4 regions of the Paenibacillus sp. CR_12 genome follow, and region 4 is predicted to be linked to each of the others. Evidence: riboswitches for the same ligand, from Rfam matches in the RefSeq annotation. Region 4 holds a riboswitch; each other region holds the start of a gene.
The links. A riboswitch is a leader RNA that binds a small molecule or an ion and turns the genes downstream of it on or off. The one in region 4 is predicted to bind cyclic di-AMP.
Positions count from the first base shown of each region.

Region 1: another riboswitch for cyclic di-AMP. It lies ahead of RB297_RS30525 (resuscitation-promoting factor); the one in region 4 lies ahead of RB297_RS20265 (hypothetical protein).
Region 2: another riboswitch for cyclic di-AMP. It lies ahead of RB297_RS22590 (APC family permease); the one in region 4 lies ahead of RB297_RS20265 (hypothetical protein).
Region 3: another riboswitch for cyclic di-AMP. It lies ahead of ehuB (ectoine/hydroxyectoine ABC transporter substrate-binding protein EhuB); the one in region 4 lies ahead of RB297_RS20265 (hypothetical protein).

Region 1 covers NZ_JAVFHO010000015.1:11,490-16,263, reverse strand. Annotated here, with positions in the region: gene rsmA (16S rRNA (adenine(1518)-N(6)/adenine(1519)-N(6))-dimethyltransferase RsmA) at 60-944, opposite strand; gene rnmV (ribonuclease M5) at 948-1,493, opposite strand; gene RB297_RS30525 (resuscitation-promoting factor) at 1,680-2,867, opposite strand; cyclic di-AMP (ydaO/yuaA leader) riboswitch at 3,137-3,351, opposite strand; gene RB297_RS30520 (TatD family hydrolase) at 3,557-4,321, opposite strand; gene RB297_RS30515 (HD domain-containing protein) at 4,418-4,774, opposite strand, start outside.
Region 2 covers NZ_JAVFHO010000006.1:212,199-216,972, forward strand. Annotated here, with positions in the region: gene RB297_RS22585 (molybdopterin-containing oxidoreductase family protein) at 1-1,194, opposite strand, end outside; cyclic di-AMP (ydaO/yuaA leader) riboswitch at 1,680-1,875, shown strand; gene RB297_RS22590 (APC family permease) at 2,042-3,868, shown strand; gene RB297_RS22595 (formate/nitrite transporter family protein) at 4,009-4,774, opposite strand, start outside.
Region 3 covers NZ_JAVFHO010000009.1:163,093-167,866, reverse strand. Annotated here, with positions in the region: gene RB297_RS26540 (flavin reductase family protein) at 1-386, shown strand, start outside; gene RB297_RS26535 (SDR family NAD(P)-dependent oxidoreductase) at 565-1,308, shown strand; cyclic di-AMP (ydaO/yuaA leader) riboswitch at 1,677-1,823, shown strand; gene ehuB (ectoine/hydroxyectoine ABC transporter substrate-binding protein EhuB) at 2,178-3,032, shown strand; gene ehuC (ectoine/hydroxyectoine ABC transporter permease subunit EhuC) at 3,034-3,687, shown strand; gene ehuD (ectoine/hydroxyectoine ABC transporter permease subunit EhuD) at 3,691-4,353, shown strand; gene ehuA (ectoine/hydroxyectoine ABC transporter ATP-binding protein EhuA) at 4,366-4,774, shown strand, end outside.
Region 4 covers NZ_JAVFHO010000005.1:326,209-330,982, reverse strand. Annotated here, with positions in the region: gene RB297_RS20275 (proline dehydrogenase family protein) at 1-912, shown strand, start outside; gene RB297_RS20270 (hypothetical protein) at 1,062-1,526, opposite strand; cyclic di-AMP (ydaO/yuaA leader) riboswitch at 1,662-1,834, opposite strand; cyclic di-AMP (ydaO/yuaA leader) riboswitch at 2,374-2,542, shown strand; gene RB297_RS20265 (hypothetical protein) at 2,672-3,082, shown strand; gene RB297_RS20260 (potassium-transporting ATPase subunit F) at 3,235-3,309, shown strand; gene kdpA (potassium-transporting ATPase subunit KdpA) at 3,339-4,774, shown strand, end outside.

The DNA.
Region 1 (4,774 bases), on a different contig from region 4:
GCGCCAATTTATCGCGCGGAGGCCATCCGTAAGCTCCAGAGACTCCCTGAACGGCTGCGTCAACGGATATTGGCGCCGAACAGCACGTTGCTAAGCCGCGCATACTCCTCAATGCTAAGCGTCTCCCCGCGCCGTGAAGGGTCGATCCCTGCTTCCTGCAGCAGCTGCTCCAGCCGTTCACGTCCCTCACCCGGGAAGAACCGGCTCTTCAAATTGTTGGCAATCGTCTTCCGTCGCTGTGCAAATGAAGCCTGGACCACCTCGAAGAAGAATCGTTCATCTTCCACGCGGACGGGCGGCTGTTCCCGGACCGCCAGGCGAATCACGGCCGACTCGACGTTCGGCTGCGGAATGAACACCGTGTGCGGCACGATGCAGACCAGCTTAGGCTCGCTGTAGTATTGAACGGCAATGCTGAGACTTCCGTAATCCTTGCTTCCCGGTGCAGCGGCCATCCGTTCGGCCACTTCCTTCTGAATCATCACCACGATGTTCTCCAGCGGCAGCTTCTCCTCCAGCAGCTTCATGAGAATCGGCGTCGTCACGTAATACGGCAGATTGGCAACCACGCTTACCTTCGATACGTCCGCGAAATCCTGACGGAACAGCTCATGAAGATCCACCTTCAGCACATCCCCATGATGAACCCTCACGTTCCCGTAGGGCTCCAGGACTTCCCTTAGGATGGGAATCAGGCGCTGATCGATTTCGACCGCGGTGACGGTTCCTGCCGTCTGTGCCAGCTTCTCCGTCAGTGCACCGATGCCAGGTCCGATCTCGAGCGCGCCTTTATCTTCATCCAGTCCTGCAGCTTCCACGATTTTATACAAAATATTCTGATCGATGAGAAAGTTCTGGCCCAGACTCTTCTTGAAGGAGAATCCATGGCGCGAGATGATCTCCTTCGTCCGTCTTGGTGTTGATATATCCTCGATCCGACTCATTAGCTAAACGCCCCCTTCTTCCAGCTGTGCAAGTGCTGCCAGAAATTCTTCCCGCGATATTTGAAACATGGCCAATCGTTTATGGAACTGCTTGCTGTTGCAGTATCCGATGCCCAGCAGATTACCCATCGCCATCCGTCTTGCCGCAGCCTCCGGGTGAGCCGATAATCCTGCCTCCAGCATATCCTCCAAACTGATCAGGCTCTCTCCACCCTCAAAAGACGTGTGAACCCGCTCCAGCGCCCGCCGGATCGCCTCTGGCGAGGCATTCTCCACGCCGATATCCCCTTTCCGGGTAGCATCCGCTTCCGGAATGAAGGCGTGCTTGCAGCCGGGTACGCCCTGATCCACGATTTTGCGGATTCGTTCACCCGCATGGTCAGGATCCGTCAATATGATAACGCCTCTGCGCTCCTGGGCAAGCGCTATGCGCTTCAGGATTTGTTTGTTGATCGCTGAACCGCCGGTTTCGATCGTGTCGGCTTCTACGGCCCGTTTAATGGCAACGGTATCGTCCCTGCCTTCCACGACAATCACTTCTTTAATCATGCGTTCGTTCTCTTCCTTCCCAAGCAGAGCAGGCCTGTACAATGTTAAGGCTCAACCCGTTTAGCCTTGATTACTCCGGTCTTAACAAAACAAAAGAAGAGGAAATATTCCCTCTTCTTGATCATCATATATTATAAGCTAAATAGTATAGCATTAGAATGGCAAAGTAAATTGGAATTCATGCGTCTAGTTCAATTCAGGTTTAACCGGACCGATCACGTAAACGGTGCGGCCGCTCTTCCGGCCGAAATTCATGGCCGATTTCAACGAATCGTAATAGACATCGATTTTGTTGCCTTTGATGGCGCCGCCCGTATCTTCAGCACGGCGGAAGCCGATGCCTTCGATGTAAACCCACCATCCGATCGGGATGATATTAGGATCAACGGCGATGGTGCGACCTTCCGTAACGCGTGTGCCGGATGCGGTACGCGTACCGATTCCTTGCTGTTCGGCGGAATACGCGGTCATCGACACGTTGTTCAATACCTTCTTGTATTTAAAATCAACGCCTGCGCGGGAAACCACGTTGTTCTCAACAGCCTTGGCGGTCGTTACTTTTTTCGTGCCGGACAATTTAGCCGGTGTAGCTTTTACATCGGTGGCTGCCGCCTGGACGATAACAGGCTTCTCCACTTTTTTCGTGCCTACGGCAATGATTTTATCCTTCGTTCTGCGTTCGATTTGTTGGGAGACCTTCGTCTTGGAAACCAGCTTGCCATTGTGGTAGACCTTCTCGTAATGGTTCACCATAAGACCAGACTCGCCCCGCTGAATGACGCGGTTATCGCCCTTTTCAAGCGATGGATCGGCCGTCTTGATCACGCGGAATTCGCGGTCTTCCGTTTCCTTAACTTTTTGCTTCGTGACGCGAACGACATGGATATTCATATTGCTGGTCAGCTTCGTGTCTTGCGACGGTTGTACTATATCTTCACCCTGGATCGTAACGCCAGCCTCTTTGAGTACATGATCAACTGTATCCTGGGATGTAAATATGGTTTTGGTTTTGCTGCCTACCGTAACGTTGACTGGAATAGCTCTGTCAATAATAATTCGGTCTCCGTCCCGGATTGCGCCGTTCAGGGGCATCGAAATTTGATCTTGGGGACTCAACGTGATCGCTTGCTCATCCAGCAATTCCTGCAGCAACGATCCACGTGTTTCCACCGTAGTGACCCGGCCGTCGACGACAAGCTGAACTTCCTTGCCTGCCTGGTCATGTACAACCAACGATATGAGAAGTGATACCGTAACGGCACCCATGGCGCCGAGCAACATCAGTTGACGCAAATTGTCATGCTTCCATCTCAATGCGTAAGACATGCTGGATGATTGTGATTCATGGGTTTCTTCAGGTTGAAAAATGCCCACTATTCCATCCTCCTTCATAGTCCCGCCGTCTAGGTAAACGCATGAATGCATTTGACGTGACTATAGCAATTTTTCTCACAGGGCGCCCTGCTATCTATCTACACCCTGCGTCAATTCCCGTCTTCCGTCCATCTGCCATCACCTCCTGTTTACCAAGAGTATGATGGACCCGTCTCCATTATTCAAAAATAAAAGAAGCCATTGAAAGAGTACTAGAGGCTCTAACGTGGCTTCCTGATGAATGAAATCATGGAAATGGTATGCACGAGATTTCCCCTCTTATTTCGCTTACGGAGTTAGCTGTCGGGTTCGGACGTAAGAGAGACGCCCTATATCCGGATGCCCGCTCATGGCGAGATCCTTCAAATTCACCCCAAAGACCCGAAAAAGAAATCAAATACAGCTTCGTGCATCCAGACCAGTATGCACCGCAGTATCGGTTCCCCCGTTCTCCAGAATTTCGGAGATTAAGCGAGACGGTTCATGAAATATTCGGCTGCGATCTGCACATCGCAGCTTCTTATCACTGAAAAGATGATATCCTGTTTGTATGCAGGTTGTAAAGCGACATTCAACCACATTTTCTCAAGTAAAAGGTTAAAATATTGTAATATCAACGCCTTTTCTGATTAAAAAACTTTAATTAATCGAAAATGCTCCCTTTTTCATGGCTTTTGCTCTTGTTTTCGTTAAATACCAAATCGTTCCAGCGCATTTTTGGTGGTAATTTGGGCCAATTCCTCATAGGACAACCCTCTAATTTCGGCCGCCGCCTCCGCCACCAATTTTACATATGCGGTCTCATTTCGTTTCCCGCGGAAGGGATGAGGTGTCAGGTAAGGCGCGTCCGTTTCGATCAATAATCGATCAAGCGGAACCTTTGCCAAAACCTCTTTGGGCTGCTTCGCATTCTTGAACGTAATCGGCCCCCCAAACGAGATATGGAATCCCATATCCAGGCACATTTTGGCCGTTTCCCAGCTTCCGGAGAAGGAATGCATGACACCGCCGACCTCGGAGGCTTTTTCCTCACGCAAAATGTTAACGATATCTTCATGCGCATCCCGGTTATGAATGACAATGGGCATGTTCAATTCCCGGGCAAGCCCGATCTGGCGCCGAAGCACGCGGTGCTGCACTTCCTTGGGGGACGTATCCCAATGATAGTCCAAGCCGATCTCCCCGATTGCCACCACTTTATCGTGACTGCATAAAGAGGCGATCCAATCCAGGTCCTGATCCTCCATGGTGATCGCATCTACAGGATGCCAGCCTACCGCTGCATATATAAAATCATAAGTCTCAGCCAGCTTCATCGTGGTCGGGATCGTCTCCCGGTTAAATCCGATATTGATCATCCGCGTAACGCCGGCTTCAAGCGCCCGCTGAATTGCAGCTTCCCGGTCTTCGTCGAATTGGGGAGCGTCCATATGAGTGTGCGTGTCGAACAGCATACTATCCACACTCTCCTTCCTGTCGTTTCTATGTCGTCTATTTTCCATTAGTTGGTTGAATGCAAGGGGATTAACGGTTGTCCTGTTTTGCCTGATTTAATGCTGTTGTTTGAAAACGTCGGCTATCGTCTCCGGCATTTGACCCAGGAGCGGGCCCACCTTCTCCTCCGGATAATAAAGATGGTACCGCCCTTTATGAATGCCGCTGATCGAGCGTACGATATCGGATACCTCCGAGATTTCCCTCAGCTCGTCATGCCGGTCCAGAAGGAGAATCTGTTTCTCGTTAAGCGGCATATCGGAATGAACCTTATCATAAGGAAGATCCGTTGGAAAATCAATCTCCAGGTCATATTCCGGATGCAGCCCCACCGCGCGGAACGCTTGGCGGATCCCGTCGATGGTTTCCAGATCGATGTTGTCGATTTCTACGTATTTGTAGAGCTTTCGGTG
Region 2 (4,774 bases), on a different contig from region 4:
CTCGGTATCGGGAGCCACAACCAGCGGATTGCTGCAATAGACGAAGAGCGACTTAATCGGCTGTTCGGTCATGGCAAGCGCTTCGCCGATCCGGTTCATGTTAATGGTGCGCGCTTCGGGATTCGGCCGGAGATCGGGACGCTCAAGCGCGTCGCTATCCATGCTGTTGTAACCGCCGTTCGACTTGGCGGCCCCTCCGCCCCGCTTCAGCCATTGTCCGGTCAAAGCGGGAAGCGCGGCAATGCTGCGCACCGTCAAGCCGCCGTTGTCGTGATGCTGAAGACCGTTGCCGATATGGATGTAGGAGGTATCGGCCCGGCCGTAGAGCTCGGCCAATTTCTCGATATCCTCGATCGAGATGCCGGTAATGGAAGAAACGTGCTCCGGCGTGTATTCTTTGGCGTGCTCGCGCAAGGCTTCATGACCAATCGTATACTTGCGGAGGAATTCCTCATTTACCATGCCGTCACGGAACATGATGTGCATGAGGCCGACGGCCAGCGCCGCATCCGTGCCTGGATACAGCGGAATGAACCAGTCCGCCCATTGCCCCGTCTGGTTCTTGTGGACATCGATCACAACGACCTTGGCACCGGCTTTGCGCGCTTTCTCTGCAATCACCATCTGGTGCATATTGGTGCTGACGATGTTGCCGCCCCAGACGAGGATGACGTCGGCTCGTACGGTGTCCTCCGGAACGGTTCCCCCATTAAACCCCATCACGGATTTCCAGCCCTCATTGCCCGCGGAATTGCAGATCGACTGCTTCAGGCGGCTGGCACCCAGCCTGTTGAAGAACCTGCGGTCCATGCCGTCGACGCTCAATATCCCCATATTGCCGTAGAAGCTGTAGGGCAGGATGCTCTCGGAGCCGTGTTCCTCGATCAAGCCCTTATAGCGTCCGGCTATCTCCTGAATGGCTTCGTCCCAGCTGATCCGCTCGAAGGCGCCCTCTCCCTTGGGACCTACTCTTCGCAGCGGATAGAGCACGCGTTCCGGATGGTACACCCGGTGTGCCATATTACGGACTTTATTGCAGATGGCTCCCTGCGTAATCGGATGCTCCGGATTACCGGTCACCTTGACGATTTTTCCGTTCTCTTTATGCAGCAGCAGGCCGCATGTATCGGGACAATCCAACGGACATACCGCCGGAAATACGCCGTTTTCCTGATGAATCATCGCTTGAGTCATTTCGTGCTTCCCCCTTTTGCTCGGCTGCATCATATCCCATTATCTTAAAAGAAAATCGGGGTTCCAGTAAAGTCATACATTTTTTTCTAATCAGGTGATTCACTTTTCTTCCCCCCGGGTATATTCCTATCAAGAGCAAAGAAGAGGAACCCAGACCCTTTCTCTTCCTTGCCGAATCATGGACCACTCCCAAAAAAATTCGCCATGCCAGTGTCTCCTCCCCCGAGACCGGCATGGCGAATTTGTTTATATGGCATCCTCCCAGTGACCGATGTTCCCCGCGACTAACCTTCCATATTATAGAAACTCGTGATTTTCGCAGAAAACATGCAAAATAAAAAGCCTGTCAAAGCCACGTCATTATGTAAGCGCTTATCTGTCATTTTTTATAAATAATTTTGTTCGAATGCTCGTTGGAGGATGTTTTACAAACGATTGGAGCAGGCGTAATATACTATTCAGCTTCGAAAACATTCTTCATATTCACATGACATTCGCTTAATTTCCTTGATGGAAAGCGGGGGAACCAACCGTATGGAAGGATACCTATAGGATCCTTCAACCATACTAAGGGGTGAATCCTGATTCCATCGCGTACGTACGCCGCGATGGAATCAGGTAGGGCGACTCTCACCGCCCGAATCCGACAGCTAACCTCGTCAGCGTTGATCGGGAGGGTTGTGAACTTGTGATCAAACACAGGGTTCTACCCTGTGTTTTTTGTTTGCCAAAAATCAGCATAGGAAGGGTGACCGCTCCTATGTCCAGCATATAAAAAACACCGATAGAAGTCCGTTCAGGGAGCTTCTACCATGAACTTAATCTTAAGCGGCGGTGAAAAACAACCATGTTATCCTCAATCAAGCGCTTCCTCATCGGAAGACCGCTTAAATCGACGGAATTAGGCGAACAAAAGCTGAATAAAACCAAGGCGCTGGCCATCCTGTCATCCGATGCGCTATCGTCCGTGGCCTATGGCCCGGAACAAATCCTCATTGTGTTGATGACCGTCGGGGCAGCTGCCTATTGGTATTCCATACCGATTGCCGTCGGCGTCCTGGTCTTGTTGCTGGCACTTATCCTGTCGTACAGACAAATTATTTTCTCCTATCCGCACGGCGGCGGCGCATATGTCGTGTCCAAACGGAATTTGGGCATGTACCCGGGGCTGGTTGCCGGCGGTTCCTTGCTCGTGGACTATATCCTGACGGTTGCGGTCAGCGTGTCGGCCGGGACGGATGCGATCACGTCGGCTTTTCCGGAATTGCATGCCTATAATCTGCCGATTTCCATCGTGTTCGTTCTATGCTTGACCGTATTGAATTTAAGAGGGGTTACGGAGTCGGCCTCCATACTGGCTTATCCGGTTTACCTGTTCGTGCTTGCGTTATTCATCCTGATCGGGGTAGGGATATTCAACATTGCCACAGGCCATGCGTCTCCGGAGCTTCATACGCCGATCGGCACGCCCGTAGCCGGGCTGAGCTTGTTTCTGCTCCTGCGCGCATTTGCCTCGGGCAGCTCCGCCCTGACCGGCGTGGAGGCGATTTCCAATGCCATTCCGAATTTCAAAGACCCGGCCCCGAATAACGCGGCCAAAACTCTGGTGGCGATGGGGTCGCTGCTGGCCCTGTTATTTTCGGGCATCGTTTTCCTGGCTTATTACTATGGGGTCAGTCCCAGCGAACAAGTCACGGTCGTTTCCCAAATTGCCGAGCACACCTTCGGGCGAAATGCGCTTTATTACTTCATACAAGGGACAACGGCCTTAATTCTGATCCTTGCCGCCAACACGGGGTATTCCGCTTTTCCCCTGCTTGCCGTCAATCTGGCGAAGGATAAGTTCATTCCTAGAATGTTCACCGTCCGCGGCGACCGTCTGGGATACTCGAACGGAATCATTATTCTTGGATTTTTCTCCATTCTGCTGCTGCTGGCTTTTGAAGGCAAAACCGAGCATCTGATTCCGCTCTATGCCGTCGGCGTGTTTATCCCGTTTACCCTCTCCCAGACGGGGATGATGGTGAAATGGATTCGCGAAAAGCCCGAAGGCTGGATCGTCAAACTGATCATTAACACCACCGGCGCATGCATCAGCTTTATCGTGACCATGATCTTCTTCTTTACGAAATTCGCCCAGGTGTGGACCGTGCTGATATTCCTGCCGCTGATCATCTGGATTTTCACCCGGATCCGCAAGCATTACGAGGCGGTAGCGGACCAGCTCCGGATTACGACCTGCGAGCCGGTTAAGCCGATTGAGGGGAATGTCATCATCCTGCCTGTGGCAGGAATCACGCATGTGGTGGAGAACTCGCTGAATTACGCCAAATCGCTGGGAGCGGGCCAAATCATCGCGGTGTACGTGCCGTTCGAGCGGGAGGAGGAAGTCGCCTTCCAGGAAAAATGGAAAAAGTGGCAGCCGGACATCCGGCTGGTAACGCTGCACTCGCCTTATCGGAGCATCATTCAGCCGCTGACGAAATTCATCGATACCGTGCAGCGCAAGGCCAGCGAATCCGACTATCAGGTTACCGTCGTCATTCCGCAGTTCATCCCAAAGAAGGGCTGGCATAATTTCCTGCACAATCAATCCAGCCTGCTCATCCGGGCACATCTCCTGTATCGGAGAGACGTGATCATCACGACGGTTCCCTACCATTTAAAAAAATAGCGGGCTTGTTCCCTGCTTGATTCATTACTGGGGACAGCCTCGCCCATCACGACAAAAAGCTGCGATCAACCGCTGCCTTTCATCAAGGACGGTTGAACGCAGCTTTTTCTTTAAGCCAGACGCTCGCCAGGCTTCCGGCATTAGGAAACATTCTGCGCCGAATGAACCTGTTGAGGAGCGCCGGCCGATGGCACATGCGTCTGCTCGCCGCGCGGAGCGGCTGCGGCCTGTTTCTCCTGCTTTAAATAAACGGTTCCGTATGTCGCTCCCACAAATAACGCGCCGCCAACGAAATTGCCCAGCCATACCGGAATGAAGTTCATCAGATACTCGCCCCAGCTGTAATAGCCTTCAAAAATCGCGGCCGGGATGAGAAACATGTTGGCCACCACGTGCTGAAACCCGATGGCGACAAACGCCATGGTCGGAAACCAGATCCCGAGAATTTTGCCGCTCATCTGATCCGATCCGTAGGACAGCCATACGGCGAGGGCTACGAGCCAGTTGCACCCGATGCCCGACAGGAAGGCTTGCAGGAAGCTGTCGTCCAGCTTATGCCCGGCCATATCCACCAGTTTCTCCAGGTAAACGCCGCTGCCTGTCAGACCGGTCACATGGCCGAAGAAGTAAGCGACGAATAACGCTCCCAACATATTGCTGACCGTGACAAGCGCTAAATTTCGCATCATCTCCTTCGTGGAAACTCTCCTCTTGAATCTGGCCAAGGACACGGCCATCATGTTGCCCGTCAGCAGCTCCCCGCCTGCAAGCAGGACAAGAATCAATCCCACGGGGAATACCGCCGCGCCTATAAAACCGGCAATCCCTCCCCATTCCGGAGACGCTCCGGCAATCACGCGTATGTCAAGCAAAAAGCCGAGCGCAATAAATGCCCCCGCAAGGAAT
Region 3 (4,774 bases), on a different contig from region 4:
TGCAGAGCGGCGAGCTTGTCATCCACATCGTGGACGAAGATACCGTTGCAGCCGTGAACGAAACGGCGGCGAATCTGCCTCCGGACGAAAGTGAGCTTGACCGAACCCGTTTAACCCCGGTCGTTAGTGACGTTGTTAAGGTTCCCGGCGTTCTGGAATCCAAGATCCGCATGGAATGCGTGCTGGAGCAGGTCGTCACGTTGGATGGCGCGGATCAGCTGCCTGCCGCTGATCTATTGATTGCCCGCGTCGTCCGATTTCACGTGTCCGAGGAGCTCTACGAGCATGGCCGGATTGACGCATCGAAGTTGAAACCTGTGAGCCGCATGGCAGGAAATATCTATTCGACCCTGGGAGAGATGTTTACGATTGAGCGTCCGGTCTGACAGGGCTTGAGCTTGAATAGGGTTATTGCTTTGCGACTATTTTTAGCGAACATTCTTTTTCGATAGTTGCTGGTCATTCATTAGGAAACGGGGTATTGGAATATCATGGTCGGTATTTGCCCATTCTACATGAATGGATAGCCGGTTGATGAATTTACAACATAGGAGTGATCAACGCATGAAATTTGATTCCAAGGTTGTCATCGTGACGGGGGGCGCCAGCGGGATTGGCGAAGCGGCAGTCAGACTTTTTGCAAAAGAGGGGGCCAAGGTCGTTATCGCGGATTATTCCGACCAGGGCCAAGCGGTTTCCGACGAATTGAGAGGAGCCGGCTTTGAAGCGCTGTTCGTCAAAACGGATGTAACCCAAGAGCAGGAAGTCGCGAATATGGTGAATCAGACGGTGCAGCATTTTGGCCATGTCGATGTATTGTTTGCCAATGCAGGCATAGCCCATGATGCTCCTGCCGATCAGTTAACGATGGATAACTGGCAGAGAACGATTGATATTAATCTGACAGGGGTCTTCCTGTGCGATAAATATGTTATTCAGCAAATGCTGTCCCAAGGAACCGGAGGGGCAATCGTAAACTGCGGCTCGATCCATAGCCATGTCGGAAAAGCAGGGGTAACCGCCTATGCTTCGGCTAAGGGAGGCGTCAAGCTGTTAACCCAGTCGCTCAGCGCAGACTATGCCTCCAAAGGAATCCGAATCAATGCCGTGTGTCCGGGATATATCGATACGCCGCTGATCAAGGGAAGAACGGAAGCGATCACGCAGCACCTGGTCGGCCTTCATCCGATGGGCCGTTTGGGACAGCCGGAAAAAGTGGCCAAAGCCGTGTTGTTCCTCGCCAGTGAAGATGCCTCCTTCATTACGGGCACGAGCCTGCTGGTGGATGGCGGCTATACCGCGGTATGATGAGAAAAGCCCTGATGCTAAGCATCGGGGCTTTTTTTCAAGTCATTCCAGGCGTTGTTATCAGACTTATTATGGAGTGTTTCAAAATTTTTTTTCGGTCCCGTATTTCATACGGGCAGACTTCCTGATCCGGGGCTCATTCATGGCATAAAACATATATGGCATGAACGATTTCCGCAAGACCCGTCAAATGCCTGCTATATAGCGGAAAATGGAGCATGGATTCCATGACCAATCCGGTGTATGGACAGCCTTAAATAAGGTGTTCGAAAGGCCCGATATTTTCGTTGCAAAAACGGTGTTTTTTACTTCTGAATTTCCAGAAAAAGCGGTTAAAGGGGTTTGACTTTTCCTGAGCTTCCCTTTATCATGAACACACGCTTAGTTTCCGGCATACATATTCCGGAAAGCGGGGGAACCAGTTTCACCAGGGGCGAGTCACTTGGAATTCACGAGTGTAGGGTACCATCTTACCCGAGTCCGTCAGCTAACCTCGTCAGCAGTGGATGGGTCTTGCATACATAATGGATGTTCATACAAAAGGCCCTTTATTCTCTATAGGGGCCTTTTCTCTATTTTTTGACCCCCTGCTGGCGGAGCTATGTCTAGATCCCCTGTTTGGTGGTCTTTTTGCATTCAATTACAGAGGAGGGGCAACGTCTGCAAATGTGGAATGAAATGAATCGATCAGACGGCATTGGGTCAAAGCGCGCAAGGAAGCGGATGAATCATCTTCCCTGAAGCCTCGTCCCATGCAAGGGTATCTGAACGTCTATATATCCAAGTTAACACATGTGCTAACACGGATAATTTCGTCATGCCGTTTTTTTAAGAAAGTGAAAAGTTATTACGAAAGGTTGTGGAAGGTTTTGAAGAAAGTGGTTGTGCTGGTGTTGTCCGTGATGATGGTGGTATTGCTCGCGGCTTGCGGCGACAAAGGAAGTACGCTGGATCGAGCCATTGAGCAGGGATATATCACCGTAGGGTTTGCGAACGAGAAGCCGTATGCCTACAAAGAAGCCAATGGGGAGCTCACGGGCGAGGCGGTTGAGATTGCCCGCGTTATTCTGGAGCGTCTTGGCATCAAGGAGATGAGAGGGGAGTTAACGGAATTCGGTTCGCTGGTCGCCGGATTGCAGGCCGATCGGTTTGATCTGATCACGGCAGGCATGTTCATTAATCCGGACCGCTGCTCTGCCGTCCTGTTCGCGAATCCGGAGTACAGCATCGGGGAAGCCCTTGCGGTAAAGCAAGGGAATCCGATGGATCTCGGAAGCTATGAGGACATTGCCAAGAATGAGCAGGCCAAGGTGGCCGTCATGACCGGCGCGGTCGAAATCGGCTACATGGAGAAATCGGGCATTCCTGCGGACCGGATCGTACAGGTCCCTGACCAGGCTTCGGCGATCAGCGCCCTCCAGGCCGATCGGGTGCAGGCGATTACCATGACGGGGCCGTCCCTGCAGGCGATGCTGGATTCAGCCAGCGACGACAGCATCGAACGCGTGGCTGATTTCGAGCAGCCGGTCATCGACGGCGAAAGCGTTCGCGGTTACGGGGCTACGGCTTTCCGCCAAGCGGATACCGAGTTCCAGGAGGCTTATAATGCAGAGCTTGAAAAGATGAAGGAGTCGGGCGAGCTGCTGGAAATTTTGCAAGAGTTCGGGTTCACGGAAGAAGAGCTCCCGGGTGAGATGACGGCCGCTGCGCTCTGCGGGGAATAGCATGCCGAATTCTTGGATCGATTTTCTTCCGACGCTGCTCAAAGGAGCAGAGATCACGATTATCGTCGCGTTCTTTTCAGCCATCCTGGCTATCGTGATGTCCTTTGCAGCCGGGTTGTGCCGGCTGTCGAAGCTGTGGATCGTCCGCACGGCGACCGCCGTGTACGTCGAAGTCTTTCGGGGAACCTCCTTGCTGGTGCAGCTCTTCTGGTTGTATTTTGCCCTTCCGTTCATCGGCATCGAGCTTCCGAAAATGCTGGCGGCGATCCTCGCGATCGGACTTAACTTCGGCGCATACGGCTCCGAGATTGTTCGCAGCGCGGTGCTGGCCGTTCCGAAAGGACAGTGGGAAGCTGCCGTGGCGCTTAACATGAAGCCTTGGCAGAGGCTGTGGAACGTTATACTACCCCAAGCGTCCCTGCGAATGCTTCCCCCGTTCGGGAATCAACTTGTGGAACTCATCAAATCCACTTCGCTCGTTTATTTCATCACGATGGCGGATTTGACGTATCAGGCGATGGTGCTCCGCAACAATTACATCTCTTGGACCACCGAGATTCTGGTGCTGCTGCTCCTCATGTATTTTGTCATCGCCACGCTCGTCTCGATGGCGGTTCGACTGCTGGAGCGCAAACTGACCGCGGGGAGGCTGTAGCGGATGTGGGATTGGAAATATGTGTTTGAAATACTGCCGCAGCTTCTGAGCGCATTAAAAATGACGGTATGGGTCACGCTCTGTGCTTTTGTGGTGGCATTGATTATCGGACTGCTGCTTGCCTTTGCCGCGCGGAGTACATTTAAGCCCTTGTCGCTCATCACCAAAGGAATCATAGAATTTATTCGCAATACCCCCTTGCTGGTACAGGTGTTCTTCCTGTATTACAGCTTGCCGCTGCTGACGGGCATTTCGATTCCGGCCTTCTATGCGGGGGTCATCGGCCTGGGGCTGCATTACAGCACGTATCTGTCGGAGGTGTACCGTTCCGGCATTGAAGGGGTGCCGAAAGGACAGTGGGAAGCCGCAACCGCACTGAACTACACGAAATCCCAGACCTGGCGGAGCATTATACTGCCGCAAGCGGTGCCGCCGATCATCCCGGTGCTGGGCAATTATTTGATTGTCATGTTTAAGGAAACGCCGATTCTATGCGCCATAACGCTGGTTGAGATGATGCTGACGGCCAAAAATATCGTGTCGCAATCATTTCGCGCTTTCGAACCGTACACGCTGGTCGGGATTCTGTTCCTGATCATCAGTTATATTGCGTCTTTGCTGGTGCAAAGGCTGGAGAAGCGTTTGAATCTGCAGCGTGGAAAATAAGGAGGGAGTCTATTGAATGCCGTTGTAATCGATGAGCAGGCCGAAGAGGCGAAGAAGCCGCAGCGGGAAAGAAATCCCGTTACGGGCTCACAGCCGATCGTGAAATATGCGGGCGTGACCAAGTCGTATGGCGACCTGCAGGTGCTGAAGGGCATCGATCTGGAGATGAAGCCGGGAGAAAAGGTGGCCGTGATCGGACCGAGCGGATCTGGCAAAACGACGATGGGCCGAATGCTGATGACGCTGGAGGAGCCGACCGAGGGGACCATCGAGGTCGATGGCGAGCTGCTCTGGCATATGGAGGAGAAGGGCAGGCTGGTCCGGGCAAACGAGAAGCATCTGCATCGGATGCGGTGCAACGTCGGCATGGTCTTCCAGCACTTCAATCTGTTCCCGCATATGAATGTGCTTCGCAACGTGA
Region 4 (4,774 bases):
ACCGAGCTGTACCGTAAAGTGATCCTGACGGTGTCCGGCAATAAACTCGTGAAATGGCTGTCTATCAAGTACGGTCGGAAATTGGCTGGCCGATTCATTGCCGGCGATACCTTGGATGAGGCGCTGGACGAAATCGAGAGGCTGAACGCGAAAGGCATTCTCGTTACGCTGGATCATTTAGGGGAGGGCATTACGACGCTGGATGAAGCGGCCGGGTACCGGGAGGAATATTTGAAGCTGGTGGAAGGGATTGCGAGGCGCGAAGTGCAATCGAACGTATCCTTGAAACCGACGCAAATGGGCATGGCCCTGAACCCCGAGAAGGCTTACGAAAACATCAGGTCGGTGGTAAGAAAGGCTAAAGAGCACAGCAACTTCGTTCGCCTGGACATGGAGGATTCGCCGTATACCCAGGCAACCATCGATATGACGCTCCGCCTTCATAAGGAGGGGCTGACCAATGTGGGGACCGTGATGCAGGCCTACTTGTTCCGTACGGAGGAGGACGTGAAGAATCTGTTAAGGGCCGGCGTTAATCTGCGGCTGGTAAAGGGCGCGTACAAAGAGCCGGGAACCATCGCCTTTCAGCAGAAGCGGGAGGTCATTGACAACTACAAGAAATTGGTCAAAATGCATTTCGACCAAGGAGCCTACGTCGCGATTGCCTCGCATGATGACAACATCATCGACTGGGTGAAGGTATTTGCCGAGCAGAGCCGCATAGACAAACAGGACTATGAATTTCAGATGCTGTATGGACTGCGGATGAACGATCAAGCAGCGCTTGCGCAGGACGGCTACCGTATCCGGTGTTATTTGCCCTATGGAACGATGTGGTACCCGTATTTCACCCGGAGGTTGGCAGAGAAGCCGGCCAACCTGATGATGGTGCTCAAAAATATGTTCAAGTGAGCGGGATCCGATTGCAGAACCCCGTCAAAATGCCTGGTGAAATAAGTGGCTTTTTGACGGGGTTCTTCATGGTTTCAAAAAACATCAGGCTGCTTAGAAGTGCCCAATCCAAAGGAAACGGGGACAGTGGCTCTCTGTAGCTGCTGCCCCTAGAAATGATAATACGCCTCCGAGCAATTCATAAGGAAGGAGCGCTCCAGCGGCAGTCCGCCTAACCGCTCTCGGGTGATGTGCCGATGCAGGTTGATCTCCAGATCGGCGAGGGCCGATACAGCAAGTTGCATCCGTGCGGGTCCCCACTGCTGCTGCTTTCGGGCATAGCGAATGGCCTCAGTCACGGACATGCCTCTCAGCCTTGAGAAGACGGATGCCCAGCGGACCAGGTCCGAAAATTCTCTCGTGCTTGGCAGGGCATATTCGACATATCCTGCCGCGTCTTTGCAGCTGACTTTGAACAAGCCGCAGTTCCAGCCATGATCGCTCCATGGGATAAAGCGTTCGGCCGAGCCTCGGTCGAAACGAAATATCTCCATATGGCCGATAGTCTCTTCACCTAATGCAGGCACTGCGGTTTCGATGACGGGTGTAAGCGCTGCCTCGATGAGTTTCGTCATGATTTGATCTACGCTCCTTTATAAGAATGTTATATGCACGGCAAATAGGCCTGGTGAGCAGAGAAACCCCGCTCTCCAGGCCTATTTATGGTTAGAGCCCCAATTCAGCGGCCGCTATGCCAAAGCTTGGATGGTATTCTCTCTCAACAACGCGCCTACGAGGTTAGCTGACGGATTCGGACTGAGAGCACCCTACCGCTGGGCCCTTCGATCCTAGGCGCAGCGGATTCACCCCATTCACCAATCGAAGACTGGTGACTTTGGTTCCCCCGTCTCCCGGTCTGTCGGGAGCTCGGCGTATCACGTGTTTCGGATAGATGGATGAATCATACGCCGGAGGAAACGAAAAGTAAATGACCGTATGGGACGAATAGATTCCGAAATGTGATGAAAACGGTAAAAGAAAACGCGTACAATCGGCCGTGTCATCTATTATCGTGGCAAAATCTCGGTATCTCGTTGGATTGCGATAAATAAGAGAAAACAAGAGAAATACATAGTATAGAGCAGTATTCGGAAGATAAAGACGAAATACTGCTTGGTTCCTGTTCGACATAACGCTAGATGTGTTTTTGCTCACATTTACATCCTGCGGGGCCGGACGTATGATACGAACTATGAATTGACGGTCATCAACGACCAAGGCATACGGGCAGCCGTTTCATGAAGGTCTAAAGGCAGTGTGAGAGCTGCCCCTAAGCCTTTATGGATCGATGGCGAAGGCACCATGGGCCTTGCTGAGATTTGAAGGTAGAGGCGACTCTCACCGCGTGAACCTCCTGTTGCTGTGCTGTTATGCCCAGTCTGGATGACAAGTCAATGGCTAATAGAATAACATGCTACTCGTTATTAATTTTCGCTGAGTCCTTGAATGGAAAAGGTACGGGGGAACCAGTCGGGAGATGAACCTGATCTCTCTGGGGTGAATCCTGTAGACAAGATAACGGTCTATGGGTAGGGCGACTCTCACGCCCGAATCCGTCAGCTAACCTCGTAAGCGTATCGAGAGAGGCAACGATTGTCGTGGACTTGGGCCACGGTGTATTTCACCGTGTCCTGTAAGAAGCCTGCGGGAAGAGTTCTTCTCTTTCCGCAGGCTTCTTTGTTGTTGCCTTCTCTTTCTGACCTTAGTAGGAGAAACGAAGATGGAGAAACCACAGGAATTCATCCTGGTATCCGCGCCGAACAAGGCCGGGGAGGAATTCGTCCGCCAGCTGATTCACAAACGTGTTCCGTTTGCGGCTATAGCCAACAACCGGGCTGAGCAGCAGAGGCTGCGAGAACTGGGCTGCAAACCCATCATTTTGATTGATACAAGAGACGAGCAGACCTGGATCATTCCCGAGTTTCCCGTCAGCAAGGTGTTTCTGTTCGAAAGCAGCTTGAATCTGTGCTGCCGCTACTTGCGGATCTGCCGGACATGGACCTCGGAGTCGATTTACGTGATCACCCATTCCGGCAATCCGCGCTTGATATACAAAGGGCTGGGTGCCGATGTGGTGCTTCATACGAATCATCATCAGGTGTCCTTTCTGATGGCATCCGTTATGAGCTAAGCGTTTGGACTGACGCCACAAGAGTTAGGGGAGGTTACATTCATGCAGGATTTAGTTATGGTGCTCATTTTGGGAGGAACCTACGGACTGCTCATGCTGTTTATGTCCTGGTGCGGGCGCGTGGTTTCGGAACCGGAGGCTGATCAGCCGTGATGATCATGTTGATATTCACGATTTTTATTTTTCTCTATTTGATTTATGCGCTGATTCACCCTGAAAAATTCTAGGGAAACGGCTGAAGGAGGAAGGCATCGTCATGGGCATTTTACAAATTGCCATCGTTATACTCGTTCTAGTGCTGCTGGTCAAGCCGCTGGGAACTTATCTATATCAGGTGTTTCGTTATGAAAGCAATGGAACGGACAGATGGTTCTCCTGGGCGGAGAAACCGATCTTTGCTCTGATCGGCTTGAAAGAACGCAAGGGGATGACATGGAAAGGATATGCCGTCAGCTTTGTGTTAACGAATATCGTGCTGGTTGCGGCGGGCTACTTGATTCTGCGGCTGCAGAAGGTGCTGCCGCTGAACCCGAACGGCATCGGCCATATGGAACCGATCTTGTCGTTCAATACGATGATCAGCTTCATGACCAATACGAATCTTCAGCATTACAGCGGGGAGTCGGGATTGTCTTATCTGGCCCAGATGGCCGTCATTACGATGATGATGTTTACGTCCGCGGCGACCGGGCTGTGCGTGGCGATTGCTTTTATCCGGGCGGTGACCAGCAAGGGCACGACCGTCGGCAACTTTTTTGAGGACTTCGTTAAGGCGCATACCCGGGTATTCATTCCGGCTGCTTTCATCATTGCGATGGTGCTGGTGGCGCTGCAGGTGCCGCAGACCCTGAAGCCTACGCTCAGCGTCACGACGCTGGAAGGAAGCGAGCAGCAAATAGCGGTGGGTCCGGTGGCTGCGCTCGAATCGATCAAGCATCTGGGCACCAATGGGGGCGGTTTTATGGGGGCCAACTCGGCGCATCCGTTCGAGAACCCGTCCCCGCTGACCAATGTGATCGAGATTCTGTCCATGTGGAGTCTCGGGGCGGCGCTTCCTTACACATTTGGTTTGTTCGCGAAGAGCCGTAAGCAGGGCTGGATCATATTCTCGGTAATGATGACCTTGTTTATCGGCTTCCTGTCCTTGAACTATGCCGCGGAAACCAACGGCAACCCGGCATTAAACCAGCTGGGCATCGACGCCTCGCAAGGCAGCATGGAGGGCAAGGAGGTCCGGTTCGGGATCGCCCAATCCTCCCTGTTTACGACGGTGACAACTGCGGCCACGACCGGGTCGGTCAACAACATGCATGATACGCTCACGCCGCTCGGCGGGATTTCGCCGTTGTCCCTGATGATGCTGAATTCCGTTTTTGGCGGAAAAGGCGTCGGGCTGATGAACATGCTCATGTACGCGATCCTGGCGGTGTTCCTGGCCGGTCTTATGGTTGGCCGTACCCCCGAATTTCTCGGCAGAAAAATCGAGGCCCGGGAGATGAAGCTGATCGCGATTGTCATTCTGGTACACCCATTGATCATCCTTGCTCCGACGGCGCTCGCGCTCATGACGGATGCGGGACAGGCGGGCATTGCCCATTCGGGCTTTCACGGCATCTCGCAGGTGCTTTACGAATACACGTCATCCGCTGCCAATAACGGCTCCGGGTTTGAGGGCCTTGCGGATAACACGCC